2 regions of the Bacillus vallismortis genome follow, and region 2 is predicted to be linked to the other one. Evidence: a T-box and tRNA genes for the amino acid it is inferred to sense, from the RefSeq annotation. Region 2 holds a T-box; the other holds one or more tRNA genes.

Region 1 (15,750 bases), 1.5 Mb from region 2:
TACTCAGAATGAGCGGGATGTTGGGGCTGGCCCTTTGGTAAGCGTCTGTCAATTGAACGGTTTGCTTTGTTGTTTTTACGTTTTCTGCAAAAAGGATCACGCCGCCGAAATGATATTTGTTGATAAGACTAGCGACTTCTTCATTCATTTCTGTAAAGGCTTGAGGAGAAGAAACGCCTTCTTTTTGCCAATTTCTAAAATCCGGCATCAACATCTGGCCGAGTTTTTCATCTAACGTCATGCGATTGACAAGCTGCTTGGCGTCAGCTGAGCTGCTGGCTGAAGCAGCTATTGTCTGGCTGACGCCGAGAAAACATGATAGAAAGAGAACGGTTGAAAGGATAAGCGGAAATACGGTTTTCATAGAAAGCTTCCTCCTATCGTCGAATCATTCATTCCATCGCTTTATAGATCGCGGTAATGACGCTTCCATAACTGCCTGTTGGAAATTGATCGCCCTCAAACCCATTTGGATTTTCCTCTGGATCAGCAACTGGTGAATGCTTTTTGTTTGTTAACAATGCGATGCCTAAATTGTAAGTAGGATCAATGATTGTAACTGTCCCTGTCCATCCGGTATGTCCATAAGCATGTTCGCTGGCGTAAGGGCCAAACATCCATTCCATGCTTTTATTTCCGTTTCGCCGCCAGCCAAGAGCGTATGTTGGATCTGTTGCTGAAGGGGCTGTAAACAGGTCGGCTGTGTACTGATCAAATAAAGAAACGTTTCGGTATGATCCTTTGTTTAACATGACCTGCAGCAGAATAGCCATATCATCAGCATTTGAGAACAATCCAGCATGGCCGGACACGCCTCCCATTGAGTAAAACGCTTTTTCGTCGTGCACTTCTCCTTGCAGCGTGTTTGTGCGGATGTTAGGGAAATGAATAACGCCGTCCCGCGTGTTGCCCATACGTTCAGTCGCTGCGAACTGCTTCGGTTTGAAGCCTTTTTGCAACGGATTGTATAAGGTATGTTTGAGTCCCAACGGTCTGTAAAGTTCTTGCTCAGCGTAGACATCAAGCGGTTTTTCGGTGAGCTTTTCGACAATACAGCCGAGGATCATGTATCCGATGTCACTGTATACGTGTTTTGTCCCTGTTTGATAATCGAGCGGAATTTTCGACAGATATTTAATTGTTTTGTCCCGCTCCTGAGAAAAGTACATACCGGCTTTTTCCGGCGTGTAAAAGTAAAAGCTTGCGGGGAGCCCTGATTGGTGCTGGAGAACATCAATGACACGAATCTTGTCTTTTCCTTTCATAAGGTCTCCTGGCTGATCTTTGAAATCAGGCAAATATGCAGAAACCATTTCATAGACGTCGAGCTTTCCTTGGCTGACTAAACGCTGCAATGCGAAATTAGTTGCGTACATTTTCGTATTTGAGGCTAAGTCAAACATCGTGCGGGTTCTCATTTTAACCGGACGGCGCAACAGCTCTGATTCTTCGTACTTTTTACTGTAGCCGTACGCTTCTTTTTTAATGACGCGGCCGTCCTTCACGATGACAAGAACAGCGCCAGGAAATCCTGCTTCAACATCGCGTTCTATCATCCGATCAACCTTCCTTAGTTTCTTCGACGAGAATTGTGCAATTTCTGCATTGATGGTTTTCGGCTCAATCTGGTTATCTGCTGTTTGCGCGATGGTTTCGTTGGGCGCCAGTATAGATAGAATGAATATGGCACTGAATAAGGAAAGTGTCTTTGTTTTCATAGGTTTGCTCCTTTCCTTGCGTTTATCCTGTTTACTATCCCTAAAACAGAAACTATTTAATCGAACTGAGAAGCCATTTCATCTTTATAGCCAAACGCAAACGTTAATAAAAAGCCGGCCGTGTAGGAAATAAAGAGTCCGATGATATACAGAATGATTTGCGAAGATAGGACGAGAAAGGAAAGCGGCAGTCCGGAGACACCAATCGCAATGGTAGCTATCTGAAAATAAGCTTGAAAGGCGCCGCCGATTCCGGCTCCTAAGCAGGCTGTTAGAAACGGGCGTCCAAGTGGCAGCGTGACCCCGAAGATCAGCGGTTCACCAATGCCGAGCAGCCCCGAAGGCAGTCCTCCGGCGATCGCTTTTCTCAATGTTGTTTTTTTCGTTTTGACAAAGATGGCAAAGGCCGCGCCTACCTGTCCCGCGCCTCCCATAGCCAAAATAGGGAGCAGAGGATCATTTCCGATTGAATGGATCAGTTCCATGTGCACAGGCGTCAAGCCTTGATGCAGTCCGGTCACGACGAGGGGAAGAAAGGTAGCGCCCAGAATAAAGCCTGCAGCGATGCCGCCGATATCCAAGATGGACAGAAGACCGTCTGTAATAGCATCAGAAATGAAGCCGCCTAAAGGCATAAATACGACATATGTTACGATTCCGGTGATTAACAGTGAAACGGTTGGGGTGACAATGATATCAAGTGATTGAGGAATAAAACGGCGGATACTTTGTTCAGTGTAAGCAATGAATATGGCTGCGAAAAGAACTCCGATCAGACCTCCCCTGCCCGGAAGAAGCTGTTCTCCGAATAAACTGATCTTTGCGATCTCCGGATTCATAATCAAGATCCCTGCCAGAGCTCCAAGAGCGGGTGTCCCGCCAAATTCTTTCGATGCGTTAATGCCGACAAGAATGCCGAGATAAGTGAACAACCCTGAGCCGATGACTGTCAGGATAACAGCGACTTGTGATTCTGCAGAGAGCCAGCCGGCTTGAATGATTGCCTTGGTAATCCCGGTAATTAAACCGGAAGCGACGAGTGCGGGAATAAGAGGGATGAAGATGCTGGCCATTTTACGTAAGAAACGTTTAAAAGGAGTGGCGTTTTTTCGGTTTATGTCGGCTTTCTTTTTGGCTGCTGCATCTTTGACGTCCACACCTTCTCCAGCTGACACGAGCTTCGAGAAAGCGGCTGAGACATGATTGACGACTCCGGTTCCGAGAATGATTTGTAAGGTTTCAGCTTCAACGACACCCAATACGCCGTCAAGCTCTCTTAAAGCATGGGCATCTGCTTTGCTTTTGTCGTAAGGCGTAATACGCAGACGCGTCATGCAATGCGTATACGAGGAAATATTGCCCGTTCCTCCGCATAGCTCAAGGATTTTCTTTGCGAGATGATGGTAGTTCTTTTCTTTGCTCATCAAAACCCCTCCTCTTCTAGCTGCCTTATTTTTTTCTCAAAGATTGTATGGCTGCTCTTGTTTTATCGATATAGCCGGTTGTTTCTTCGTACCGCTCAGCCGCCATGCCTAAAAACAAAACATCAATCATAAAAAGCTGGGCGAGGCGGGAGGAAGTGGCTGCACTTCGAATCAGGGCTTCGTTGGAATATGCTGTGTGCAATGGGACATCAGCCAGCGCGGAGACGGATGTCTGACTGAATTGTGTGAGGCTGATCGTTTTGATGCCTTTTTTCTTAGCCATCGTGAGCAATTCAATGATTTCCTGGGTCTCTCCTGAAAACGAAATGGCGAATGCGATATCATCCTTATCTGCATTTGCGATTAATGATGCCACAAGGTGAGTGTCTGTGAACGCGGTTGCTTGTTTATGAATCCGAAGCCACTTTTGCTGGGCGTCCTTAGCGACAATGCCGGAAGCCCCGAGGCCGATAAAATGCACGGTATGAGCTTTGAGAAGCAGAGACACCGCTTGTTCCAGCTTTTTGTAGTCCATCAGGTCTGAAGTATCCTGAATGGCCTGGATGGCATTGCCGGCCGCTTTTTCAGAAATGGAGGACAGCGGTTCGTGGGGCGAAATGTCCCGGTAGCCTTGAGTAGCAGGCTTTGCCAGATCGCCTGCCACTCTCATTTTTAAATCTTGAAAGCCCTTTAGTCCGAGTGATTTGCAGAGCCTGATGACGGCAGCGTCACTTGAATTGGCTAAGACGCTGATTTCGCTGACAGTGCTTTCGATTGCTTTGTGGGGATGAGTTAGGATGTAATCCGCAAGTTTACGCTCCGATGGAGGGAGCTTGTGCTTCATTGATTGGATGATCGCTATACCGCCTGTTGCCATGCTCGTTCTCTCCTTATCCTGAATGGTGATTTTCGATAGCTTTGTCTATAAAACCGTTTGCTTCATCTAGTAATATTTTAGCTTGCTCCTGATCTGTGCTTGTTTTGAGCATGACGATTGCCGTTTTGACGTGATGATCGGCTTGTTCCAGAGTTTGTCTGGCTGTGTCGTATGAAGCATTTGTAAGGCTTTGGATGATGCTGATGGCGCGTTCTTTTAGTTTTTTGTTGCTGACGTTGACGTCTACCATCAAGTTTTCGTAAACCTTGCCGATTTTGACCATGACAGCGGTGGATATCATGTTTAGAATCATTTTATGAGCAGATGCGGCTTTCATACGTGTTGATCCGGTTATAGCCTCAGGTCCGACGACAACCTCAATGCTGTGATCAGCTTCCTTGCTGATGGCGGAATTTTCATTACTGGTAAGGGCGATGGTATGTGCTCCGACTTTACGGGCGTATGTGAGGGCGCCTGCGGCATAAGGTGTGCGGCCGCTTGCTGCGATGGCAATGACGGTATCGTTTGATGTAAGCTGTATGTTTTTTAAATCTTCGGCTCCTGCTTCTTCACTGTCTTCAATGCCCTCTGCTGCCTGCAAAAATGCTTCGGAGCCTCCAGCCATGATTCCAATGACCTGATCTGGGCTTACGCTAAAGGTGGGAGGACATTCAACAGCATCCATGACACCGAGTCTGCCGCTTGTGCCGGCGCCTGTGTATATGAGCCGGGCCCCATTTTGAAACGAGTCGCAGGCGCAGTCTACAGCTGTTTTGATTTTGGGGAGAACCTGCTGAACGGCGGCTGCGACTTTCAAATCTTCGTTGTTGATCATTTTGAGGATGCCGAGTGTGTTTGCTTTATGGATGTCAGCTGTTTGGCTATTGCGTGATTCCGTTGTGAGACGGTGAAGGTTTAATGGTTCTGACATGAGGATGCCCCCTGTTTCAATATAATGTATTTCAATATTCAGTATATTCATTTCTGTCATTGTATTTCAACTCTGTTTTTTATTTTTGAAATTTTATTTCATCTGAGACTATAAGAAATAATGAAGAATCAGCTGTTCTCCTAGCGGCCCGATTCTCCTCCTTCCTTTATCCAGGAATCCGCTTTTCATGTAAAGTTGTTTTGCGCGTGTGTTTAGGTAATTGACGGCCAAAATGATTTCATCACACCATGGAAAATAACCGCTCACAAACGAGGGTAGCTGAAGCATTGCTTTTTTTGCATAGCCTTTTCCATGATGTGCAGCGTTTACTGACAGGGAACTGAGCAGTAAAGCAAATGGATTGTTAGTATAGGGAGCAAGCGTTTCTTTTGACGTATATAGAATGAAAAAGCCGACCGGCAGATCGTTTTTTAGAATGACAACCGGATATCGGTCTTTTACGCCTAAGGTCTGAGTCAGCACCTCTTTGGGAAGAGAGGTAAAGCGTTTGTCATCGTTGTTTAACGTGAATGATTGAAGTTCCTGCAAATGTTCAGGTTTATAGAATGATAAAGATATGTCTAGAGTCATGTAGCGGCCTCCTTACAATATGTCGTCTAGCTGATTTTCTGAAATGACGCGGTAGCCTGCTTGTATTAATAGTGCGGCGGTCACTCCCCTGCCGGCGATTTTTCTGCCAGAGAATGTGCCATTATAAATAAAATTGCTTCCGCATGACGGACTGTTTTCTTTTAATATGACGGCAGAAGCATTGATTTCTCTTGCGTAAGCTAATGTTTTAGCGGCGCCTTTCATATATAATTCTGTTACATCTTCTCCTGAAGCCGTCATGATTTTCGCGGTTCCATTGAGTACATCCTCGCCAGTGCCTCCGATGATTTCTGCAGGCTCACGGGGCGTGCAGAAGCCGCCGAGAAGCTCAGGGCAAGCCATGACTGCTTTCTTTTCATCGACTAGTTTTCTGATTTTCTCTGATGCGGCGTGAGAGCCGTTGTATCTGCATTCAATGCCGCCAAGACAAGAACTGACTAGAATCATTTTGGTTACTCCTCCCTCGGATTCGCTTATTTCTATCATAAAATAAATGACTAATGTTGGTAGGCTTTTTCACTTAAAAAAGGGGTTAAAAAGTTTGAAAATAAAAAATTCAATTTTTCTCTTTACAAATGGAGGTCAACCTGTATATAATAACTTTTGTCAGCTCGACGAGAACACAAACGGCCCGTTGGTCAAGCGGTTAAGACACCGCCCTTTCACGGCGGTAACACGGGTTCGAATCCCGTACGGGTCACCATTTGGAGGATTAGCTCAGCTGGGAGAGCATCTGCCTTACAAGCAGAGGGTCGGCGGTTCGAGCCCGTCATCCTCCACCATCTTGCCGGTGTAGCTCAATTGGTAGAGCAACTGACTTGTAATCAGTAGGTTGGGGGTTCAAGTCCTCTTGCCGGCACTGTTTTTTCAAAATTTTATGTGGAGGGGTAGCGAAGTGGCTAAACGCGGCGGACTGTAAATCCGCTCCCTCAGGGTTCGGCAGTTCGAATCTGCCCCCCTCCACCATTATTGGGCTATAGCCAAGCGGTAAGGCAACGGACTTTGACTCCGTCATGCGTTGGTTCGAATCCAGCTAGCCCAGTCACAGACACCTTTGACCAAAAGGTGTCTTTTTTCTTTTGTGATGATTATTCCAACTTCTAACTGTTCAGTCTGTATAATAATTTTAATCATATGTTAAGGTAGTTTATTGGCGAATTACCATCTACACCCTGCCAAAAATTTGTTAAACTTATTTTATAAAAAATTGAAACCTTTTCAAACGAAGCTCGTATACATACAGACCGGTGAAGGCAGAGGTTAGATAAATATGGAAATGATGATTAAAAAGAGAATTAAGCAAGTCAAAAAAGGCGACCAAAATGCATTTGCGGACATCGTTGATATTTACAAGGATAAAATTTATCAGCTTTGCTACCGTATGCTCGGCAATGTGCATGAGGCGGAGGATATTGCACAGGAGGCTTTCATCAGGGCGTACGTTAATATCGACAGTTTTGATACGAACCGGAAATTTTCAACTTGGCTTTATCGAATTGCGACCAATTTGACGATTGACCGCATTCGCAAAAAGAAGCCGGATTATTACCTCGATGCAGAGGTGGCTGGTACGGAAGGCTTGACCATGTATTCACAAATCGCCGCAGACGGAGTTTTGCCAGAAGATGCAATAGTGTCGCTGGAGCTATCAAACACGATTCAACAGAAAATTTTAAAGCTTCCTGACAAATACAGAACAGTAATCGTATTAAAGTATATTGACGAACTCTCATTAATTGAAATCGGCGAGATTCTGAACATTCCTGTGGGGACTGTGAAAACGCGGATTCACAGAGGGAGAGAGGCTCTTCGAAAACAATTAAGGGATCTTTAAGTGGGGTGATGAAATGAGCTGTCCTGAACAAATTGTGCAGCTTATGCATATGCATCTTGATGGAGATATCCTTCCGAAAGATGAACGCGTATTAAATGAACATCTTGAGACATGCGAGAAATGCAGAAAGCATTTTTATGAGATGGAAAAATCTATAGCGCTCGTGCGGAGCACATCGCATGTCGAAGCCCCTGCGGATTTTACCGCTAATGTCATGGCGAAATTGCCTAAGGAGAAGAAAAGAGCTTCTGTGAAAAGATGGTTCAGAACCCATCCTGTTATCGCAGCTGCTGCGGTATTCATCATTTTGATGGGCGGGGGGTTTTTAAACAGCTGGCATAATGACCATAACTTCAGCGTGTCCAAGCAGCCGAATCTTGTGGTGCAGAATCATACTGTAATCGTACCTGAAGGTGAGACGGTCAAAGGTGATGTGACTGTCAAAAACGGCAAGCTCATTATTAAAGGCAAAATAGACGGGGATGTAACCGTTGTAAATGGCGAAAAGTATATGGCCTCTGCTGGACAAGTCACCGGTCAGATTGATGAAATCAATCAATTATTCGACTGGACATGGTACAAATTGAAGTCCACGGGGAAAAGTGTACTCAATGCATTAAAACCGAATGACAAAGAGTAAAGCGTGTCGCCGCTTTGCTCTTTTTTTACGGGCTGAAAGAGCTGGCGCATTTCACTTGCCAAATCGAAATGTGGTATAATGGGCTCGCTATGTTAAGTACATATGCGTAACACGTTAAACACAAAATACGAAATGACTGAAATCTTGGAGGACGAGGAAATGGCTTTTGAGGATATCCCTTTTTTGCAGTACCTCGGCAATGCCGTTGATATTCTCCTTGTTTGGTATGTGATATATAAGCTTATTATGGTCATACGCGGCACGAAAGCGGTTCAGCTGTTAAAAGGAATTGTCGTGATCGTGCTTGTTCGTATGGCAAGCCAATATTTGGGCCTCGGTACGCTTCAATGGCTGATGGACCAAGCGATAACATGGGGATTTTTAGCAATCATTATTATTTTTCAGCCTGAGCTGAGAAGAGCGCTTGAGCAGCTTGGCCGCGGCCGCTTTTTCTCAAGGAGCGGCACGCCTGTGGAGGAAGCGCAACAGAAAACGATTGAGGCCATCACAAAGGCGATCAATTATATGGCGAAACGCCGTATAGGAGCCCTGCTGACCATTGAGCGGGACACTGGAATGGGCGATTATATAGAGACTGGCATCCCATTGAATGCCAAAGTCAGCTCCGAGCTGCTGATCAATATTTTTATTCCGAACACTCCGCTGCATGACGGTGCGGTGATTATGAAGAATAATGAAATTGCCGCTGCCGCCTGTTATCTGCCGCTTTCTGAAAGCCCGTTTATTTCAAAAGAACTGGGCACGCGGCATAGAGCGGCTGTCGGCATCAGTGAAGTGACAGACAGTTTGACGATTATTGTGTCGGAAGAGACCGGCGGCGTCAGTGTGGCAAAGAACGGCGACCTTCACAGAGAACTGACTGAAGAAGCGCTGAAAGAAATGCTTGAAGCCGAGTTTAAGAAAAACACCAGAGACACTTCTTCTAACCGCTGGTATTGGAGGGGCAAGAAAAATGGATAAATTCTTAAACAACCGCTGGGCTGTAAAAATCATTGCTCTGCTTTTCGCGCTCTTGCTTTATGTGGCGGTTAACAGCAATCAAGCACCGACTCCGAAAAAACCAGGTGAATCTTTTTTTCCGACATCAACGATTGATGAGGCAACACTGACCGACATTCCGGTTAAAGCGTATTACGATGATGAAAACTACGTCGTGACAGGTGTTCCGCAAACAGTGAATGTCACAATAAAAGGTTCGACAAGCGCCGTGAAAAAGGCCAGACAGACAAAGAACTTTGAAATATATGCCGACATGGAGGACTTGAAAACCGGCACACATAAGGTCGAGCTTAAGGCCAAAAACGTGTCGGATGGACTCACAATCTCGATTAATCCATCGGTTACGACAGTTACAATTCAAGAACGAACGACCAAAAGCTTTCCTGTAGAAGTGGAGTATTATAATAAAAGCAAGATGAAAAAAGGCTATTCTCCGGAGCAGCCGATTGTCAGCCCGAAAAATGTGCAGATCACCGGATCTAAAGATGTGATTGATCATATTTCTCTTGTGAAAGCTTCGGTGAATCTGGAAAAAGCAGATGAAACGATCGAAAAGGAAGCGAAAGTGACTGTCTATGATAAAGATGGAAACGCGCTTCCTGTGGACGTGGAGCCCTCGGTCATCAAGATTACCGTTCCGGTGACAAGCCCAAGTAAAAAAGTGCCCTTTAAAATTGAACGGACAGGAAGCCTTCCTGACGGTGTCAGCATAGCGAATATTGAATCCAGCCCCAGTGAGGTAACGGTTTACGGCTCGCAGGATGTGTTGGATTCTCTTGAATTTATTGACGGCGTCAGCTTAGATTTAAGCAAAATCAACAAGGATTCAGATATCGAGGCAGATATTCCGCTTCCCGACGGCGTCAAAAAAATCTCGCCGTCAAAGGTGACGTTGCATATAGAGGTTGATAGTGAAGCGGACCAGAATTTTGAAAATGTCCCTATAAAGACTGTAGGGCTGAACAGCTCGCAAACCATTGAATTTCTTGAGCCTGAATCGCAAGCCATAGACGTGACGGCTAAAGGTTCTCCCGGCAATATAAAAAAGCTGAAAAAATCAGATATAGAATTGTATGTGAATGTATCAGATTTAGATGACGGGGAGCATAGCGTGAAGCTTGAAGTAAACGGGCCTCAGAATGTAACCTGGTCCTTGGGGCAAAAAAGCGCCAAAATCAAGCTGACGTCTAAAAAAAGCAATACATCAACTCATGACAACAGCAATACATCAGGGAACCAGGATGGCACAGATAAACAAACGAATGATCAAAATCAGCAAGAAGATACAACGAACAGTAATAAAAACAGCAATGATCAAAAACAAGACGTAAATAAAGACCAAAACCAAGATCAGGATGAGGACGAATCCGCTGCGGATTCACAATCCTCATCAGAATAAAAAAGGAGCGATTATAAAATGGGCAAGTATTTTGGAACAGATGGTGTAAGAGGTGTCGCCAATAGTGAGCTTACACCTGAGCTGGCCTTTAAAGTCGGGCGTTTCGGCGGGTATGTGCTGACAAAAGATAAACAACGTCCAAAAGTACTGATAGGCCGCGATACACGGATCTCCGGCCATATGCTGGAGGGGGCCCTTGTCGCCGGACTTTTATCTATTGGCGCAGAAGTCATGCGTCTGGGTGTCATTTCTACACCTGGTGTATCCTATTTAACAAAAGCGATGGATGCAGAGGCAGGCGTCATGATTTCTGCTTCTCATAACCCAGTACAGGATAATGGCATCAAGTTCTTTGGGGGAGACGGATTTAAGCTTTCTGATGAACAGGAGGCTGAAATTGAAGGCCTGATGGACGAACCGGAGGATAAGCTGCCAAGACCGGTTGGAGCTGATCTAGGGCTTGTAAATGACTATTTTGAAGGCGGCCAAAAATATCTGCAATTCTTAAAACAGACAGCTGATGAAGATTTCACAGGCATTCATGTGGCGCTTGACTGTGCCCATGGCGCAACATCGTCCTTGGCGACACACCTGTTTGCGGATTTAGATGCAGATGTTTCAACTATGGGAACATCTCCGAACGGATTAAATATTAATGACGGCGTCGGATCGACACATCCAGAAGCGCTCAGCGCGTTTGTCAAAGAGAAAAACGCCGATCTTGGTCTTGCATTTGACGGTGATGGTGACCGCCTGATCGCTGTCGATGAAAAAGGAAATATCGTTGACGGCGACCAAATCATGTACATATGCTCAAAATACTTGAAATCAGAGGGCCGTTTAAAGGATGATACAGTCGTTTCAACTGTGATGAGCAACCTTGGTTTTTATAAGGCGCTTGAACAAGAAGGCATCAAAAGCGTACAGACAGCTGTCGGTGACCGCTATGTAGTGGAAGCGATGAAAAATGACGGCTATAATGTCGGCGGAGAGCAGTCAGGACATCTGATTTTCCTTGATTACAACACGACAGGGGACGGATTATTGTCAGCTATTATGCTGATGAACACATTGAAGGCGACAGGCAAGCCGCTGTCAGAGCTTGCGGCTGAAATGCAGAAGTTCCCGCAGCTGTTAGTCAATGTAAGAGTAACTGATAAATATAAAGTCGAAGAAAACGATAAAGTAAAAGCTGTTATTTCTGAAGTTGAAAAAGAAATGAATGGAGACGGCCGGATTTTGGTGCGCCCTTCAGGCACTGAACCGCTCGTGCGCGTTATGGCTGAAGCGAAGACGAAGGAGCTGTGCGATGAGTATGTGAATCGCATTGCTGAAGTTGTGCGGTCAGAAATGGGATTGGAGTAACGAAGTCTATCATCAGAGAGCGAACAAGACAAGCGAGGTTTACATATGATAATTGTGAGACATGTGGGAAAGTTGTTTAAAAAACAATTGACCGTTCATGGCACATGCTGTAAAATCAAGCTTGTCTTGTTTTTATTTTCTCTGAGGAAGAAAAGACGGGATAATTGCTTCACTTATAATGATAGCGCCCGGACTAAGCGCCCGAAAAAAGGCTTAGTTGACGAGGATGGAGGTTATCGAATTTTCGGCGGATGCCTCCCGGCTGACTATGCAGATCACAGCCGTAAGGATTTCTTCAAACCAAGGGGGTGACTCCTTGAACAAAGAGAAATTACATGATCTTCCAAAAACATGTAGGAGGGGACGATTGAAAGTCCCCTTGAAATTTGACTTTCTTCGTCTCCTTTTACAATCTTAGGAGGAAGAAAAATATGTGTGGAATCGTAGGTTATATCGGTCAGCTTGATGCGAAGGAAATTTTGTTGAAAGGGTTAGAAAAGCTTGAGTACCGCGGATATGACTCTGCGGGTATCGCTGTTGCCAACGAACAGGGAGTCCATGTGTTCAAAGAAAAAGGACGCATTGCTGATCTTCGTGAAGTTGTGGATGCCAATGCAGAAGCGAAAGCTGGAATTGGCCATACTCGCTGGGCAACGCACGGCGAACCAAGCTATCTGAACGCTCACCCGCATCAAAGCGCACTGGGCCGCTTTACACTTGTTCATAACGGCGTGATCGAGAACTATGTTCAGCTGAAACAAGAGTATTTGCAAGATGTTGAGCTCAAAAGTGACACCGATACAGAGGTAGTTGTTCAAGTAATCGAGCAATTTGTAAACGGAGGACTTGAAACAGAAGAAGCGTTCCGCAAAACACTTACACTGTTAAAAGGCTCTTATGCAATTGCTTTATTCGACAACGAAAACAGAGAAACGATTTTTGTAGCGAAAAACAAAAGCCCTCTATTAGTCGGTCTTGGAGATACATTCAACGTTGTAGCATCTGATGCGATGGCGATGCTTCAAGTAACCAATGAATACGTAGAGCTGATGGATAAAGAAATGGTCATCGTCACTGATGATCAAGTTGTCATCAAGAATCTTGATGGTGACGTCATTACACGTGCTTCTTATATCGCTGAGCTGGATGCCAGTGATATCGAAAAAGGCACGTACCCTCACTACATGTTGAAAGAAACGGATGAGCAGCCTGTTGTCATGCGCAAAATCATCCAAACGTACCAAGATGAAAACGGCAAACTGTCAGTGCCTGGCGATATCGCTGCCGCGGTAGCGGAAGCGGACCGCATCTATATCATTGGCTGCGGAACAAGCTACCATGCAGGACTTGTCGGTAAACAATATATTGAAATGTGGGCAAACGTGCCGGTTGAAGTGCATGTAGCGAGTGAATTCTCTTACAACATGCCGCTTCTGTCTAAGAAACCGCTCTTTATTTTCCTTTCTCAAAGCGGAGAAACAGCAGACAGCCGCGCGGTTCTTGTCCAAGTCAAAGCGCTCGGGCACAAAGCGCTGACAATCACAAACGTACCGGGATCAACGCTTTCTCGTGAAGCTGATTACACATTGCTGCTTCATGCGGGCCCTGAAATCGCTGTTGCGTCAACGAAAGCATACACTGCACAAATCGCAGTTCTTGCGGTTCTGGCATCTGTAGCTGCTGAGAAAAACGGCATTGATATCGGATTTGACCTCGTTCAAGAACTCGGTATCGCGGCGAATGCAATGGAAGCCCTTTGCGACCAGAAAGACGAAATGGAAATGATCGCCCGTGAATACCTGACTGTATCCAGAAACGCTTTCTTCATTGGACGCGGCCTTGACTACTTCGTATGTGTTGAAGGCTCACTGAAGCTGAAAGAGATTTCTTACATCCAGGCAGAAGGCTTTGCCGGCGGAGAGCTGAAGCACGGGACGATTGCCTTGATCGAGCAAGGTACACCAGTAATCGCACTGGCAACACAAGAGCACGTAAACCTAAGTATCCGCGGAAACGTCAAAGAAGTTGCCGCTCGCGGAGCAAACACATGCATCATCTCACTGAAAGGCCTAGACGATGCGGATGACAGATTCGTACTTCCGGAAGTAAATCCAGCGCTTGCTCCGTTGGTTTCTGTTGTTCCACTGCAGCTGATCGCTTACTATGCTGCACTGCATCGCGGCTGTGATGTTGATAAGCCTCGTAACCTTGCGAAGAGTGTTACTGTGGAGTAATAAATGTTTAACCCCTTTGGTTATAAGCCCAAAGGGGTTTTTTCTGCTAGAATGAACTGTTTTGAGCTTTTACTTAATTGTATAGCTACTTTTCCATTGCTAAAAAGATGGTTCCTTTGAAGAAAATTATATAACAATACGGAAAACGAAGAAGCTATGAATGTACAGTAAATGGTTCCGTTGGCATTTCTCCTCCCTCTCTGTAACTTTGTCGGAGTCTACATTCCCCTAAAGTAATTAAGGTCGACCTACCTACCAAGTTTAAGCAAGATACAAACAATAAAAAAACAAAAACCGCTGCTATTTTAGACATTTTATCGATACGAATACAGAAGAAACGCTAGAACATTCTTAAAAGATGAATCAAATAAACAAAAACAACGAATAGTAATGGGAGGCTAACTTGCGTTAATGACCGATACTAAATGATTTAACGAAGAAGGAGTTTGACTTATGAGTAATAAAGACTTGTTGTTTGAAAAAGTGACTTTAGGTAGTACATCAATAGACAATCGGGTAGGCGTAGCCCCAATGACACGTACGAGCGCCACGCCGGATGGGTATGCAACCGAACAAATGGTTTCGTATTATACATCATTTGCCCGTGGCGGGTTTGGGCTGATTATTACAGAAGGAATTTATCCGGATGATCAGTATAGTCAAGGATATTTGAATCAGCCTGGTATTGTCTACGAAGAACAAGTAAAAGCATGGAAGAAAGTGGTGGATTCTGTTCACCGAGCTGGAGCTAGAATATTTGCGCAGCTCATGCACGCAGGGGCACTGTCACAAGGAAATCGTTTTGTGAATGAAACGATTGCGCCTTCTTCTGTTCAGCCAAAAGGAGAACAGATGGAGTTTTATGGAGGTAAAGGGCCATTCTCGATACCAAGAGAAGTGACAAAAGAAGACATAACAGAAGTGATCAAGGGATTTGTCAATGCGGCTAAAAAAGCCAAAACAGCTGGTTTTGATGGGGTTGAAATTCATGGAGCGAATGGTTATTTATTAGATCAATTCCTAACAGATTACACCAATCATCGTACAGATGAATATGGCGGTTCTGCTGAAAATCGTGTGCGTTTACTGGTGGAAGTCTCAAAAGCTGTTCGGGAAGCTGTTGGACAGGATTTCACCGTTGGGATCCGAATTTCACAAGGGAAAGTGAATGCTACACACACAAATGGCAGGGTAAAGATAAGGATGCTGAAATAATCTTTGGTCAGTTAGGCCAAGCTGGTCTCGATTTTATCCATGTCACGGAATATGAAGCATGGCAACCAGCATTTCCGGAAGGGGAAGGGACGACTGCAACCGACTCAGCTTTTGGTGATGGTGGGTCCTCAATGGCTCGTTTAGCAAAAACATATAGTAACTTGCCCGTAATTGCCAATGGTCATCTTGAGGATCCTGCCAAGGCTAGAGAAATTATTGAAAAAGGGGAGGCGGATGTAATTACTTTAGGTAAAGGTGCCCTAGCGAACCATGACTGGGTAGAAAAAGTGAAAAACGGGGAGCGTATAGCAGAGTTCCAGCCTGAGAAAGTATTAAGCCCGAATGCTAAAATTAAAGAATTTGAAACAGAAGGATTCGAATAAACGATAGACATCGGCTTTATTTAATATCCTTCCGATCCGCTTCGAACAAGATATGATGAAAATCAGGCGATTTTAAAAGAAAGAGCCTATGCAGTTGG
Region 2 (15,750 bases):
CGCCAGATGATTCGAAGCTCAGCTTTCAGGACAAGCAAGTCACCGCTTACGGCAGCACTGGGATTGGATATCTCAGGAAATCCCGTCGTCATCGACTTAAAGAAAATGCCGCATGGCTTGATTGCCGGTGCTACGGGCTCGGGAAAAAGCGTATGCATCAATACTATTTTAGTCAGCCTGCTTTATAAAGCTGACCCGAGCGAGGTAAAGGTGCTGCTGATTGATCCGAAAATGGTAGAGCTGGCTCCTTACAATAAAATTCCTCACCTTGTCAGCCCGGTCATTACGGATGCTAAAGCGGCTACGGCTGCATTAAAATGGGTTGTTGAGGAAATGGAGCGGCGCTATGAATTATTTGCTCATTCCGGTGTCCGCGACATTGACCGCTTTAATCAATTAACGGCGGAACACCACACGGGCGAAAAGCTGCCGTATTTAGTGGTCGTTATTGATGAGCTTGCCGATTTGATGATGGTGGCTCCAAATGATGTCGAAGAGAGCATTGCGCGGATCGCCCAAAAAGCCAGAGCGTGCGGAATCCATCTGCTCGTCGCGACTCAGCGGCCGTCAGTCGATGTCATTACCGGTCTGATTAAGGCGAATATCCCGACGAGAATTGCATTCTCTGTCTCAAGCCAGGTTGATTCCCGTACGATCATTGACATAGCCGGAGCGGAAAAGCTTCTTGGAAAAGGCGATATGCTCTTTTTGGAAAACGGGTCGGGAAAACCTGTCCGCTTGCAAGGAAACTTTGTATCGGACCGCGAAATCGACCGCGTCGTTTCCCATGTCAGAAGTCAAATGCCGCCAACCTATTTATTTGAACAAGAAGAGCTGGTAAGACAAGGATCAGCCCTGAAAGAAGAGGATGAACTGTTTGACGAAGCGTGTGAGTTTGTGGTTGAGCAAAACAGCGCGAGCACTTCAAGCCTGCAAAGAAGATTCAGAATCGGATATAATCGCGCGGCAAGGCTGATTGATATGATGGAAGCGGAAGGCATGATCTCAGAGGCAAAAGGAAGCAAGCCTCGTGAGGTGCTGATCACAGCAAGTGATTTAATAAACGAATAATATAGGTTCATTTTCACACCAAACATGGTATGATAGTGTTTAGAGCATTTAACAGCTATGCCGCTTTACAGCAGATGGGCATAGACAAATCTTGATATCTAGGTTTAATCAGATAGAAATAACCGGATACTGAACATAACAAAACATATAAAAATACGCCGCAAAGGGTGGCTTTTCAGCCGCCGCGGTCGCAAATTGAAATGAGCGTCATATACTGGGGAACAGATAGACGTTTGTTGGAGGTACAATTATGACTGTTTATCATTTTGTTGGAATAAAAGGGACCGGTATGAGTCCGCTTGCCCAAATACTTCATGATAATGGATATACTGTCCAAGGATCGGATATCGAAAAATTTATTTTTACGCAAACAGCGCTTGAAAAAAGAAATATTACCGTTCTTCCTTTTAGCGCGGATAATATCAAACCGGACATGACAGTCATCGCCGGAAACGCATTCCCAGACACGCATCCAGAGATTGAAAAAGCCATGTCTGAAGGAATTCCGGTGATACGTTATCATAAGTTTTTAGGCGACTATATGAAAAAATTCACCAGTGTTGCCGTTACAGGCGCACACGGAAAAACGTCGACTACGGGTCTGCTGGCTCACGTGATCCGAAACGCAAAACCGACCTCTTTCTTAATCGGGGACGGAACAGGCCAGGGAAATGAAAACAGTGAATACTTTGTGTTTGAAGCGTGTGAATACCGCCGCCATTTCTTAAGCTATCAGCCTGACTACGCGATCATGACGAACATTGATTTTGACCACCCGGATTATTTCTCAAGCATTGACGATGTGTTTGACGCTTTTCAAGAGATGGCTCTTCAAGTCAACAAAGGCATTATTGCCTGCGGAGACGATGAGCATCTGCCGAAAATCCATGCAAACGTCCCGGTTGTGTATTACGGCACTGGGGAAGAAAATGATTTTCAAGCCAGAAACATCGTAAAAAGCACGGAAGGGACAACTTTCGATGTATTTGTCCGCAATACATTCTATGATACGTTTTATATTCCTGCGTACGGCCACCACAATGTATTAAACTCATTGGCGGTCATTGCGTTATGCCATTATGAAGAAATTGATTCCAGCATCATTAAGCACGCCCTCAAATCATTCGGCGGCGTCAAACGCAGATTCAATGAAAAGCAGCTCGGGGATCAAGTGCTGATTGATGATTACGCTCATCACCCGACAGAAATAAAAGTGACGATTGAGGCGGCAAGACAGAAATATCCTGATCGTGAAATCGTCGCGGTATTCCAGCCTCATACATTTACACGGACGCAGCAATTTCTTGATCAATTCGCAGAAAGCCTGAGCGGGGCTGATTGCGTGTATTTATGCGATATTTTCGGCTCAGCCCGGGAGAATGCAGGAAAGCTGACAATCGGCGACCTGCAGGGAAAAATTCATAATGCAAAACTCATTGAAGAAGATGATACATCTGTTTTAAAAGCTCATGAAAAAGCCGTTCTCATCTTTATGGGAGCTGGAGATATCCAAAAATATATGAGAGCCTATGAAAACGTCATGGCATAATAAAAAGCAGTGTTCTCACTGCTTTTTCTTTATCTGATGGATAAGCTTGTTAAAGGATTTTCTTACATAATAGAGAATACTATGTATACAGCCCAGTATACATGTTTATGATTTTAGAAAACGGGTAAACAGCAGTATATCCTGCAGCAAGGAGGTTTAAGATGATTATTATTCTTTATTTAAGCGTTGCCCTCATCGCAATCGCATTTCTCGTATTAGTGATCTACTTGTCCAAGACATTGAAGTCACTGCAGCTCACCCTAAAACATGTCGCATCCACTCTCGAAGGGCTGGAGGGACAAATGAAGGGCATCACAACTGAAACAGCCGAGCTTTTACATAAGACCAACCGCCTGGCTGAAGATATTCAGGAAAAATCAGAAAAGCTGAACACGGTCGTCCATGCTGTTCAAGGAGTGGGAACTTCTGTACAGCAGTTCAATACATCCATGAAACAGGCGGCGGGGTCTGTATCGGCATCAGTAAGAGAAAATCAAGACAAGATCAATCAAGTTGTCACATGGAGCCAAGCAGCGATGGAAATGTGGGAGAAATGGAAGCTAAGAAAAAAATCAACTCTCTAAGAGAAAAAACACTATGAGGAGGAATAATGATGAGCAAAGATGGAATTAATAGTAAAGATTTTTTAATCGGAACTTTAATCGGAGGAATCATCGGTGCCACTACCGCTCTTTTTCTAGCGCCAAAATCAGGAAAAGAACTTCGTGACGATCTAGGCAACCAAGCTGTTGCTTTGCGTGACAAAACGGACAAAATGACGGCGGATGCGAAAGAAAAAGGCACGCAATATGTCAGCATCGCAAAAGACAAAACATCGAACATCACGCAGCTTGTAGCGGATCAGTCAGGGCAAATCATGAACAAGGTGAAAGATTTAAGAGACCGTTCCAAATCTGCAACAAGCGATTCATCAACTGAAATGCAAGAAATGAGAGAAGAAGCGATGCAGGCGGCCGGCGAAACAAAAGACCAAGTCCGTCAAACGAAAGAAGATGTAAAAGACGAACTGAAAGATGCACAAAAACAGGCTGAGCATATCAACCGCTAAGCAGGGAAGGAAGATCTTGAGTCATGGCAAAACAGCTTATTCAATCTGAAGAAGAATTTAAACAGATTGCAGAACAGGAAGACACTTTCGTTTTCTTTAAACACAGTACCACATGCCCGATCAGCCAGGCAGCATTCCATGAGTTTGATGCCTTTGCAAGTCAGCATGAGGATGTGCCGGCTTACTATCTTCAAGTACAAGCAGCTCGCCCGCTGTCAAATTTCATCGCAGAAACATACGGCATAAGGCACGAAAGCCCTCAGGTTTTCGTCATCCAAAACGGTGAAGTAAAATGGCATACCTCACATTCACAAATTACAGAAGCGGCTATCAAGCAGCATTTGTCATAGAAAAAAGCGTCCAGATTGAAGTGATCCCCTAAAGTTAGACACGGGTTTTCATTAGGCAGTTTTTGAGGCATGAGTTCGGTATTGTACCGGACTCATGCCTTTTAGTTTTGCCTTTATTCGTTTTTGATTGTAGTAGTCAATATATAGTTCAAGTTCTTGCTTTAAGTGTTCGATACTTTCAAATTCTTTTAGGTACAGAAATTCAGACTTTAGGATGCCGAAGAAATTCTCGATCACTGCGTTATCGTAACAGTTGCCTTTTCGGGACATGCTTTGTGTAATCCCGCGTTCTTTTAAGGCTTGCCTATAATGCTTCATTTGGTAATGCCAGCCTTGGTCGGAATGCATAATGGGCTTGTCCCCATCTTTCAAATGCTTGAATGCCTGATCAAGCATCACCGAAACAAGAGAATAAACAGGCCTTAAACCAATCGTATAGGTAATGATCTCACCATTAAACAGATCTAATACGGGCGATACGTACAGCTTCTGCCCAAATAATTTGAACTCCGTCATGTCCGTGACCCATTTTTCATTTGGCTTTTCAGCTTTAAAGTTGCGCGCTAGAATGTTAGGCGCCACTTTGCCGTTTGTTCCTTTATATGAACGATATTTCTTCTTTCGAATCATACATTTTAGTCCGAGGGCTTTCATGATGCGCTGCACCTTCTTGTGATTGACCTTTCGTCCCCGATTCTTTAGTTCATCACGAATACGGCGGTATCCATACCGGCCTTGATGTTCTTTAAAAATAAGCTGAACCATCTTTTTTATGTCGGCATCTCGATCAGGGCGATCAAAATGCTTTACGCAGTAATAGTAGGTGCTGCGTGGGATACCTGCGAGCCTGAGAAGTGCTTTCACCGGATACTTATGCCTTAAATCATAGACTACTTGCGCTTTGTCTTGTTTGGTGATTGTTCTTTGTTTTGAACTAAGGCATTCAACTTTTTTAAATACTCATTCTCCATACGCAACCGTTCGTTTTCCGCCTGTAATGCTTCTATTGATCCTATAGCTGGTGCTTGCTTTCTTGTTTTCTTTTTCATGGACGGACGCCCCTTTTTCTTTGTTTTGAGGGCGTCTGCTCCTTGTGTTTGTACTACGTGCTGCCAGTTCCAAAGCGTTGAGTCAGAAGGCAAATTAAATATCGCAGCTGTTTCTAAGATAGACGTCCCATGTTCATTCATATAGTCAAGTACGTCTAGTTTATATTGGACTGGATAATTTGTATATGACTTTAAGAACGCTTTTTCACCGTGATATTGATATTTTCTCACCCAATATTGGAGTACCCTTTTATGCACTCCAATATGATTTGCGATCCCAAGCAAACTCTCGTTGCCGTTTATATAGCGTAAGACCGCGTTGATTTTTTCTTCGTTTTTAAATTTAGCCAAAAGAAAAAGCACCTCCAAATTTTAGACTGTGTCTAAAATTTGGGGTGCACTTCAGATTTAATCTGGCGCTTTTTTTTTGAAAAAACCCTTGAACATTGCCCTTACATCATGTAGGATAGCAACATAGATTACTTTATCACTTAAAAGCGTTTGGGTAATAAAGAGGAGTTTTTATAAAATTTTTTGTATTTCAGTATTTCCATTTGGAATTACTTATAGTAAGATGCATGATAACTACAAAATAAAAAATGAATGTGCAGGGAAAGGATGAAAAAAATGAGCAACACAGAGTTAGAGCTTTTAAGGCAGAAAGCAGACGAATTAAATCTGCAAATTTTAAAATTAATCAACGAACGCGGAAATGTTGTAAAAGAGATTGGTAAAGCGAAGGAAGCACAGGGTGTCAATCGATTTGACCCTGTCAGAGAACGCACAATGCTAAACAACATCATTGAAAACAATGACGGCCCGTTTGAAAATTCCACCATCCAGCACATTTTTAAAGAGATATTCAAAGCCGGTCTAGAGCTTCAGGAAGAAGACCACAGCAAAGCCCTCCTTGTCTCCCGCAAGAAAAAACCTGAAGATACAATTGTAGATATCAAAGGTGAAAAAGTCGGAGACGGCCAGCAAAGATTCATTGTCGGGCCATGTGCGGTAGAGAGCTACGAGCAGGTGGCTGAAGTGGCTGCGGCTGCGAAAAAACAAGGAATTAAGATTTTACGCGGAGGAGCCTTTAAGCCTCGTACGAGCCCTTACGATTTCCAAGGCCTTGGTGTTGAAGGCCTGCAAATTTTAAAACGTGTAGCGGACGAATTTGATCTGGCTGTGATCAGTGAAATCGTAACTCCGGCTCATATCGAAGAAGCACTGGACTACATTGATGTCATTCAAATCGGAGCGCGCAACATGCAAAACTTCGAATTGCTGAAAGCGGCCGGCGCAGTGAAAAAACCGGTGCTTCTGAAGCGCGGGCTTGCTGCAACGATTTCTGAATTCATCAATGCCGCTGAATACATCATGTCACAAGGAAACGACCAAATCATCCTTTGTGAGCGCGGGATCAGAACATACGAAACAGCAACGAGAAACACACTGGATATTTCCGCTGTACCGATTTTGAAACAAGAAACGCATTTGCCTGTTTTTGTTGATGTTACGCATTCAACTGGCCGCCGCGACCTCTTGCTTCCGACAGCTAAAGCCGCTTTAGCGATCGGTGCAGACGGCGTAATGGCTGAGGTTCACCCTGATCCGTCAGTCGCACTTTCTGACTCTGCGCAGCAAATGGCGATTCCTGAATTCGAAAACTGGCTGAATGAACTGAAACCAATGGTGAAAGTCAACGCATAATTACAATAAAAAAGGCCGCGGACGCGGCCTTTTTTTATGTTTTCTCGTTTATTTAGTTATAAAATCCAAGTATACGTTTTCATCAACTATAAAAACGTGTATAATTTCATGAGAAGTATTTAAATTTGATGAATAATGAAAAATAATGTAAACTACTGACTTACGCTTACAAAACATAAACGACATAAATTTGGACATTGTGACATTTCTCTACATAAAGTGTTTATGCTATAGATAAGGATAAGTGTATCCAGTAAAAGGAGTGGTTTTAGGATGAGCAATATTACGATCTACGATGTAGCGAGAGAAGCGAATGTAAGCATGGCAACCGTTTCCCGTGTCGTGAACGGCAACCCGAATGTAAAACCGACAACGCGGAAAAAAGTCTTGGAAGCCATTGAGCGTCTCGGCTACCGTCCAAACGCGGTGGCAAGAGGGCTGGCAAGCAAAAAAACAACAACTGTGGGTGTCATCATTCCCGATATCTCAAGCATTTTCTATTCAGAGCTTGCGCGCGGAATTGAAGATATCGCGACAATGTATAAATACAACATTATTTTGAGCAACTCCGACCAAAACATGGAGAAAGAGCTGCACCTGTTAAACACTATGCTCGGCAAACAAGTGGACGGCATCGTGTTTATGGGCGGGAACATTACGGACGAGCATGTTGCGGAATTTAAGCGTTCACCAGTGCCTATCGTACTTGCCGCTTCTGTTGAAGAGCAGGAGGAAACACCGTCAGTCGCGATCGATTACGAACAGGCGATTTATGATGCAGTGAAGCTTTTGGTTGATAAAGGACATACAGACATCGCATTCGTTTCCGGACCAATGACAGAACCAATCAACCGCTCGAAAAAACTCCAGGGCTACAAACGTGCGCTTCAAGAATCGAACCTTCCGTTTCATGAACAATTTGTCGCTGAAGGGGATTACACATACGATTCCGGGCTTGAAGCGCTGCAGCATTTGATGAGTCTGGACAACAAACCGACAGCCATTCTTTCCGCAACTGATGAAATGGCACTCGGCATTATCCATGCGGCTCAGGATCAAGGCTTATCCATTCCTGAGGATCTCGACATTATCGGCTTTGATAATACGAGATTAAGCCTCATGGTTCGCCCGCAGCTTTCAACAGTTGTTCAGCCGACATACGATATTGGCGCTGTTGCGATGAGACTGCTGACGAAGCTCATGAATAAAGAGCCGGTTGACGAGCATATTGTCGAACTGCCGCACCGCATAGAGCTAAGACAGTCAACCAAGTCATAAGAAAAACTAGAGAGCAAGCTTCACCTCTAAGGTGAATTCTTGCTTTTTTCATGGGGAGAAATGATGAAACGTTTTGATTATCTTACACCTGTTGGTTTTGTGTTAGGAACGATTATAATTGTAATCGGAATTATTTCGGGATCAGGAATAAGCGGTTTCCGCTCATTTCTTGATCTGACCTCTTTCTTCATCGTTACAGGAGGGCTCTGCGCCGCTGTCTTTATCAGCTTTCCGCCGAGAGAGCTGAGAAAAGCGCCCTCTGTGCTAAAGCAGGCATTTATCCGCCAGGAAGACAATGTGAAAGATCTCGTAAAAACCTTTGTCTCTCTTTCAGATCACGCCCGAAAACAGGGGCTTTTATCATTGGATGATCAGGCCCGGGAAATTAAGGATCCATTCCTGAAAAAAGGGCTGCTTTTAGCAATTGACGGCTGGGATGAAGAAACGATTCGGCTCGTCATGGATTCAGAGATCGCGGCAATGGAGGAACGGCATCGCAAAGGACGGCGTGTGTTTGAAAAAGCGGGGGAATTCGCTCCGGCATGGGGAATGATCGGAACACTCGTCGGGCTCGTGCTGATGCTTAAAAACTTAAATGACCCGCACATGCTTGGACCGAATATGGCCGTTGCGCTTCTGACAACCTTATACGGTTCACTGCTGGCAAACATGGTGTTCAACCCGATTGCGGCCAAGCTCGAAGAAAAAACAGAAAGTGAAATCTTCATCAAGCAGGTCATGGTTGAAGGCATAATCGGAATCCAATCCGGAAAAAACCCTCGCAACCTTGAAAGCCAGCTTGTCGTTTTCAGCTCCCGGGAAGAATGGCGGAAGCAGCCAAATCAAGCAAAAGCAAAAAAGGGATCTGTACATGAAGCTTAGAAGGGAACGTTTTGAAAAAAGGAATGGCAGCGGAAAAAAAAGACAACCTTCATCCAGCTGGATTGTCACTTTTTCGGACCTCATCACTTTGATCCTTGTGTTCTTTATTTTACTTTTTTCCATGTCCCAAATCGATCTCCAAAAATTTAAAGCGGCCGTCCAATCGATCCAAAAGGAAGGCGGCGGGATCCAGCCAGACCAAGCGTCCATAGTAAAAAAGGACACAGACCCGGCCGATGCAAAGAAGCAAAAAGATCAGCAGGACCAGCTTCTTAAGAAAGTAAATACATATATAGAAGACCACCATCTGAAGGCCCAAATGACAGCCAAACGGGATGAACGCGGTGTCGTGCTCGTTCTGCAGGAGTCTGTGCTGTTTGAATCAGGTGAGGCCAAGGTGCTGAAAAACGCTGAAGCACTTCTTCACCATATTGCCACTTTTCTGAAAACCATTCCAAATGACATTCAGGTGGAGGGGCATACAGACAGCCGAAATATTTCGACCTACCGTTATCCGTCGAACTGGGAACTCTCAGCAGCACGCGCGAGCGGAGTCATTCAATACTTCACATCAAAGGAGACACTTCCCTCAACGCGCTTTATCGCTGTTGGTTATGCGGATACAAAACCTGTAAAGGATAACAAGACAAACGAACACATGAAGGAAAACCGGCGTGTGGAAATTGTCATCAAAAAAACAAAAACGACCTCTTCTTGAAGGTCGTTTTTTACTTCATTCTTTGCTGTTGCTCAGATCGTATTGCATATAAAGTTTTGCTGACGGTTTGGGCATTTTTTTCTGTGATTTCAGGCTTGCGGGGAATCGGAGGATATAAATCGGGCGGATCGCTCCAGCTGGACGGAAGGGTGACAGGGCATTGTTTTTGCCATTTCGCGATCCATTCAGTCGGAATCTCTCGCCCTGGCTCAATTCCCTTCATTTCAAGCCATATTCTGGCCCAGGCACGGGGGACGACTCGCCATATATCATATCCGCCGCCTCCGACTGCAATCCATTTCCCTCCGCAATATTGATGCGCTAACGTGTGAGCAAGCCGGGGAATTTCTTCATAGATGCTGATGGTTGCGGATAAATGCGTTAGCGGGTCATAGTAATGGGCATCGGCACCGTTTTGGCTGATAATCACATCTGGCTGAAAATATGCGGCCACTTCAGAAGCTGCTGTCCGATACGCTTCAAGAAAAGAATCATCCTCTGTAAAAGCGTCAAGCGGGATATTAAAGGAATAGCCATATCCTTTTCCGCTGCCTTTTTCCTGGATCTGGCCGGTTCCGGGGAATAAATACCTTCCTGTTTCATGGATGGACAGCGTGCATACGCCCGGGTTATCGTAAAACGTAAATTGCACACCGTCCCCGTGGTGGGCATCGGTATCAATATAAAGCACCCTGGCTTTGTATTTTTTCTGGATATATTGGATGGCCACAGCACTGTCGTTATAAATGCAAAATCCTGAAGCTCTACCCCGAAAACCGTGATGAAGGCCTCCTCCAAGGTTGGCGGCATGCAGGGCTTGTCCTGACATCACCCAGTCTGCGGCCGTTAAGGTGCCGCCGACTAAGAGTGATGCCGCTTCGTGCATGCCGGCAAAGACAGGTGTATCTTCTGTGCCGAGCCCATAGTTTTCTCCTTCTTCTGCGGGAAGCTTGCAGGCGCCCGCAAGCTTGACCGCCTGAATGTAATCGTCTGTGTGGACAAGGGCAAGCTCGTCTTCTGACGCGAGTCTGGGACTGATAATGTCACCTTCGTCAAAGGCATTGATCGTCTTAAGCAAATCGTATGTTAACAGAACCCGCTGCTGATTAAAAGGATGTTCCTGATGAAACATATAGGTTTGATACGATGGAGAATAGATAAATACACTGTCTCTCATAGCAAATCCCTTTGCTCTGACGGCCATATGACGTGATGCCGATTTCTTTGTAATGCCTGCAAAAACGGCAGCGGATTCATCATTTTTACACGGAAGACAAGCACTTTTACACCGGGATCATCATGCGGATAGACAAGCACACTTAATATTTTCACTTGCAGGTCTTGGCAAAGGCTGCTGATCTCCGTGAGGCTTTTGGTGATGTCGTTTACTTTTATTTCGATTTGCGATCCCGGCTGGTCAGCGCCTGTCAATTTGACAAACGTCCGCAGCAAATCGGTCTTTGTCAAAATGCCTACTAATTTTTGATGCTGCACCACTGGCAGACAGCCGATGCCATGTTCATAGAACACAGCAGATATTTCTTCGACAAAATCTAACGGGTGGGCGCAAACGACATCTGTTTTCATAATTGAATCTACGCTTCGCGTGAGAAATCGGCTTCGTTTGCTTTCTTCAAATATACTCGGGCTGGCCTGTTTCAAGTCTCTGTCTGTCATCATGCCGATCACATGGCGGTCGGCATCTATAACAGGCAGGTGCCTGATATGGAATTCCTTCAGTTTGCATATTGCGGTTTCAAGTGTATCGGTCTTCGTTAACGTAATGACATCCCTTTTCATGATCTGCTCAACAATCATTATTTTTTCCCCTTTGTCAGTTAATACATAAAGCGATGATAAAAACGGAGCCTATCGAATTGTTCAATTGATTCTTGGCTGACGTTTTTTCCGATGCGTGCCATCAGGCAGTTTGCGGGGTGGGAGCTGATCTCCGGCTCATCCGTGGCAAACCAGACCAATCCTCCCGCATTCATCATCTTCTCCATGAGCTTTCTGTATTCCCACACATCTTTTTTCATCCCTTTTAAATCCCAATGCCAGTAATATTCCGTCGTCATCACGATATAGTTTTCCATTTGTTCATCCATCATGCTGACAGTCAGAAGCGTCTTTCCGACAGAACATCCCCGATAGGCCGGCGCCACCTCGATGGCCCCAAGCTCTAGCAAATCCTCCATATTTCCTTCAGACCATCTTTCGAGCGGGTCGGGATATAAATACGTCACATAACCGATAATGGTTTGGCCGTCTCTGGCGATGATAATGCGTCCTTCGGGTAGGCCCGCAATGTCAACTAACGCTTCATGCTGCTCGCGGGGCGGGCGAAATGCGGTTAAATCGTTATGAAACTCGTAACCTGCCAGATCTTCTGGAGAGACAGGCCCTTCTATCAGTAAGGAGCCGGTTGCTGTTTTGATGTTTGCTGAATGGTATGTTTTATGATGTTCCACTGATCCACCGTCCCATCAATTCTTATCAAAATATGTGCCTTCTTTAAGAATAACAAATTATAAAGCGTTTTCAATATGGTTTATATTTTAAAAATTGAGAACAATATGAATATATACTATAATAAATGTGACAACTTCAGCAAAGGGGGATGTTTGGGCATGAATTTGAAAGCGTTACCAGCAACAGAGGGGGATCATCATTTAAAAAATTATGAAGAAACGTACCGGCATTTTGATTGGGCCGAGGCAGAGAAACATTTCTCCTGGCATGAGACAGGGAAACTGAATGCGGCGTATGAAGCGATTGACCGGCATGCCGAATCGTTTCGAAAAAACAAAGTAGCGCTTTATTATAAAGACGCAAATCGGGATGAAAAATACACATTTAAAGAAATGAAGGAAGAATCAAACAGAGCCGGGAATGTGCTGAAACGGTATGGAAATGTGGAAAAAGGGGACCGCGTTTTTATTTTTATGCCGAGATCACCCGAGCTTTATTTTATTATGCTTGGCGCTATCAAGATTGGCGCCATCGCAGGGCCGCTCTTTGAAGCATTTATGGAGGGGGCGGTGAAGGACCGGCTTGAAAACAGCGAGGCGAAGGTGGTTGTCACGACGCCTGAGCTGCTGGAAAGAATACCGGCTGACAAACTGCCTCACTTACAGCATATATTCGTAGTCGGCGGAGAGGCTGAAAGCGGCGCAAACGTCATCAATTACGATGAAGCAGCAAAACAGGAGAGCCCAAGACTTGATATCGAATGGATGGACAAAAAAGACGGCTACCTGCTTCACTATACATCGGGTTCTACCGGAACGCCAAAGGGTGTGCTGCATGTCCATGAAGCGATGGTTCAGCAATATCAGACAGGGAAGTGGGTCCTTGATTTAAAGGAAGAAGACATTTACTGGTGCACAGCTGATCCGGGCTGGGTGACGGGTACAGTATACGGCATTTTCGCGCCATGGCTGAACGGAGCGACAAATGTCATCGTCGGCGGACGTTTCAGCCCGGAAAGCTGGTACGGAACGATTGAGCAGCTTGGCGTCAACGTTTGGTACAGCGCGCCGACCGCTTTTCGAATGCTGATGGGAGCGGGAGATGAGATGGCTGCGAAATATGATTTAACCTCACTTCGGCACGTGCTCAGTGTCGGTGAGCCGTTAAATCCGGAAGTGATCAGATGGGGGCATAAAGTCTTTAACAAACGAATTCATGATACGTGGTGGATGACAGAAACGGGCAGCCAGCTCATCTGCAACTATCCTTGCATGGATATCAAACCGGGTTCAATGGGTAAGCCGATTCCTGGTGTAGAGGCGGCGATCGTTGACAATCAGGGCAATGAGCTTCCACCGTACCGAATGGGCAATCTCGCCATTAAAAAGGGCTGGCCTTCCATGATGCATACCATTTGGAATAACCCTGAAAAGTATGAATCGTATTTCATGCCTGGCGGCTGGTATGTATCTGGGGATTCTGCTTACATGGATGATGAGGGGTATTTCTGGTTCCAAGGAAGAGTTGATGACGTCATTATGACCTCCGGTGAACGTGTCGGCCCATTTGAAGTGGAAAGCAAGCTTGTCGAACATCAGGCCATTGCAGAAGCAGGCGTAATCGGGAAGCCTGATCCGGTGCGGGGAGAAATCATTAAAGCCTTTATCGCACTCAGAGAAGGCTATGAGCCGTCCGATAAACTGAAAGAAGAGATCCGCCAATTTGTAAAGCAGGGTCTTGCTGCCCATGCGGCTCCGCGTGAAATTGAATTTAAAGATAAGCTGCCGAAAACCCGAAGCGGAAAGATCATGAGACGGGTGCTGAAGGCATGGGAGCTTAACCTTCCGGCCGGAGATCTGTCAACGATGGAGGATTAAAAGGCGGCGTTGACACGGGATTTTATTTATGTTAAAAATGATATAGCTTCATATGAAAAGGTAAAGATTGAGACAAGTAGAATATCCTCACGTTGCAGAGAGCTGATGGCCGGTGAAAATCAGCACAGACGGATATATCGAATACACTCATGAACCGCTTTTGCAAACAAAGCCGTCGAGGCTTTCAGTAGTGAAAGAACGGATCTGATCCGTTATCAGGCAAAGTGATAAGACGAATGTTTGGCGTTCTCTTATTAGTAGGGTGGTACCGCGATAATCAATCGTCCCTTCGTGTAAACGAAGGGGCGTTTTTTATTTTATTAAAAAAGGAGCTTTAATCTATGACAAACTTACTTGAAGACTTATCCTTCCGTGGATTGATTCAGCAAATGACGGATGAAGAAGGGTTAAATAAACAGCTGAATGAAGAAAAAATCCGCCTGTACTCAGGCTTTGATCCGACAGCAGACAGCTTGCACATCGGACACTTGCTGCCTATACTAACACTGCGCCGTTTCCAGCTTGCGGGTCATCATCCGATTGCGCTTGTGGGCGGGGCGACGGGTCTCATCGGCGATCCGAGCGGAAAAAAAGCGGAGCGTACATTAAACACTGCTGACATCGTATCCGAATGGTCACAAAGCATCAAAAACCAGCTGTCCAGATTTCTGGATTTTGACGCAACAGAAAACCCTGCTGTCATTGCGAACAACTTTGACTGGATCGGCAAAATGAATGTGATCGACTTCCTGCGTGACGTCGGCAAAAACTTCGGCATCAATTACATGCTGGCAAAAGACACGGTCAGCTCGAGAATTGAATCCGGCATTTCATACACGGAATTCAGCTACATGATTCTTCAATCGTATGATTTCTTAAATCTGTACAGAGAGAAAAACTGTAAGCTGCAAATCGGCGGGAGCGATCAGTGGGGCAATATCACAGCGGGCCTTGAACTGATCAGAAAATCAGAGGAAGAAGGGGCAAAAGCGTTTGGCCTTACCATTCCGCTTGTCACAAAAGCAGACGGCACGAAGTTTGGGAAAACGGAAGGCGGCGCGATTTGGCTTGATAAGGAAAAAACATCGCCGTATGAATTCTATCAATTCTGGATCAACACAGATGACCGTGACGTTGTCAAATACTTAAAATACTTCACGTTCCTATCAAAAGAGGAAATTGAAGCATATGCTGAGAAAACAGAAACGGCGCCTGAAAAGCGTGAAGCGCAAAAACGTCTCGCGGAAGAAGTGACAGCACTCGTTCACGGACGTGAGGCGCTGGAGCAAGCCATCAACATCTCCCAAGCATTGTTCAGCGGAAATATTAAAGAGCTTTCTGCCCAAGATGTAAAAGTCGGCTTTAAGGATGTCCCTTCCATGGAAGCTGACAGCAGCCAACAGCTTTCTCTTGTAGATGTATTGGTGCAATCTACATTGTCTCCTTCTAAACGCCAAGCCCGTGAAGACATTCAAAACGGGGCTGTTTACATTAACGGCGAACGCCAGACGGAAATCAATTATCTCTTATCGGCTGCTGACCGTATCGAAGATCAATTTACGGTTCTGCGCCGCGGAAAGAAAAAGTATTTCCTTGTGACATATAAATAAAGAAAAAAAGATCCTTTGCCAATTTGGGCAAAGGATCTTTTTTTGGTTTATCGCATAGGAATGAAAGGAAAAGAGTATATTAGATAGGGCAAACACGACCAATCACCACCTTTTAGAAAGG

The links. A T-box is a leader RNA that pairs with one kind of tRNA and senses whether it is charged. The one in region 2 lies ahead of tyrS (tyrosine--tRNA ligase), so its partner is inferred to be a tRNA-Tyr.
Region 1: it encodes a tRNA-Tyr, which carries the amino acid that the T-box ahead of tyrS (tyrosine--tRNA ligase) is inferred to sense. The anticodon was not compared.

Annotation. Positions count from the first base shown of each region.
Region 1 is NZ_CP026362.1:3,316,515-3,332,264, reverse strand. It holds gene BV11031_RS17515 (glycoside hydrolase family 3 protein) at 1-364, opposite strand, end outside; gene pbp4b (penicillin binding protein PBP4B) at 393-1,718, opposite strand; gene BV11031_RS17505 (PTS transporter subunit EIIC) at 1,775-3,142, opposite strand; gene BV11031_RS17500 (MurR/RpiR family transcriptional regulator) at 3,168-4,019, opposite strand; gene murQ (N-acetylmuramic acid 6-phosphate etherase) at 4,033-4,950, opposite strand; gene BV11031_RS17490 (GNAT family N-acetyltransferase) at 5,059-5,541, opposite strand; gene BV11031_RS17485 (2-thiouracil desulfurase family protein) at 5,554-6,009, opposite strand; tRNA gene BV11031_RS17480 (tRNA-Glu) at 6,191-6,265, shown strand; tRNA gene BV11031_RS17475 (tRNA-Val) at 6,269-6,344, shown strand; tRNA gene BV11031_RS17470 (tRNA-Thr) at 6,349-6,421, shown strand; tRNA gene BV11031_RS17465 (tRNA-Tyr) at 6,444-6,528, shown strand; tRNA gene BV11031_RS17460 (tRNA-Gln) at 6,533-6,604, shown strand; gene sigW (RNA polymerase sigma factor SigW) at 6,833-7,396, shown strand; gene rsiW (anti-sigma-W factor RsiW) at 7,410-8,036, shown strand; gene cdaA (diadenylate cyclase CdaA) at 8,196-9,017, shown strand; gene cdaR (CdaA regulatory protein CdaR) at 9,010-10,455, shown strand; gene glmM (phosphoglucosamine mutase) at 10,474-11,820, shown strand; gene glmS (glutamine--fructose-6-phosphate transaminase (isomerizing)) at 12,252-14,054, shown strand; partial or broken gene BV11031_RS17420 (NADH:flavin oxidoreductase) at 14,508-15,652, shown strand.
Region 2 is NZ_CP026362.1:530,214-545,963, forward strand. It holds gene BV11031_RS02910 (DNA translocase FtsK) at 1-1,071, shown strand, start outside; gene murC (UDP-N-acetylmuramate--L-alanine ligase) at 1,322-2,620, shown strand; gene BV11031_RS02920 (DUF948 domain-containing protein) at 2,782-3,204, shown strand; gene BV11031_RS02925 (YtxH domain-containing protein) at 3,234-3,689, shown strand; gene ytxJ (bacillithiol system redox-active protein YtxJ) at 3,713-4,039, shown strand; one part of gene BV11031_RS02935 (IS3 family transposase) at 4,091-4,995, opposite strand; one part of gene BV11031_RS02935 (IS3 family transposase) at 4,995-5,439, opposite strand; gene BV11031_RS02940 (bifunctional 3-deoxy-7-phosphoheptulonate synthase/chorismate mutase) at 5,716-6,792, shown strand; gene ccpA (catabolite control protein A) at 7,066-8,070, shown strand; gene motP (flagellar motor protein MotP) at 8,134-8,952, shown strand; gene motS (flagellar motor protein MotS) at 8,942-9,670, shown strand; gene BV11031_RS02960 (acetoin utilization protein AcuC) at 9,681-10,847, opposite strand; gene BV11031_RS02965 (acetoin utilization AcuB family protein) at 10,844-11,488, opposite strand; gene acuA (acetoin utilization protein acetyltransferase AcuA) at 11,509-12,141, opposite strand; gene acsA (acetate--CoA ligase) at 12,301-14,019, shown strand; T-box leader at 14,074-14,311, shown strand; gene tyrS (tyrosine--tRNA ligase) at 14,361-15,629, shown strand.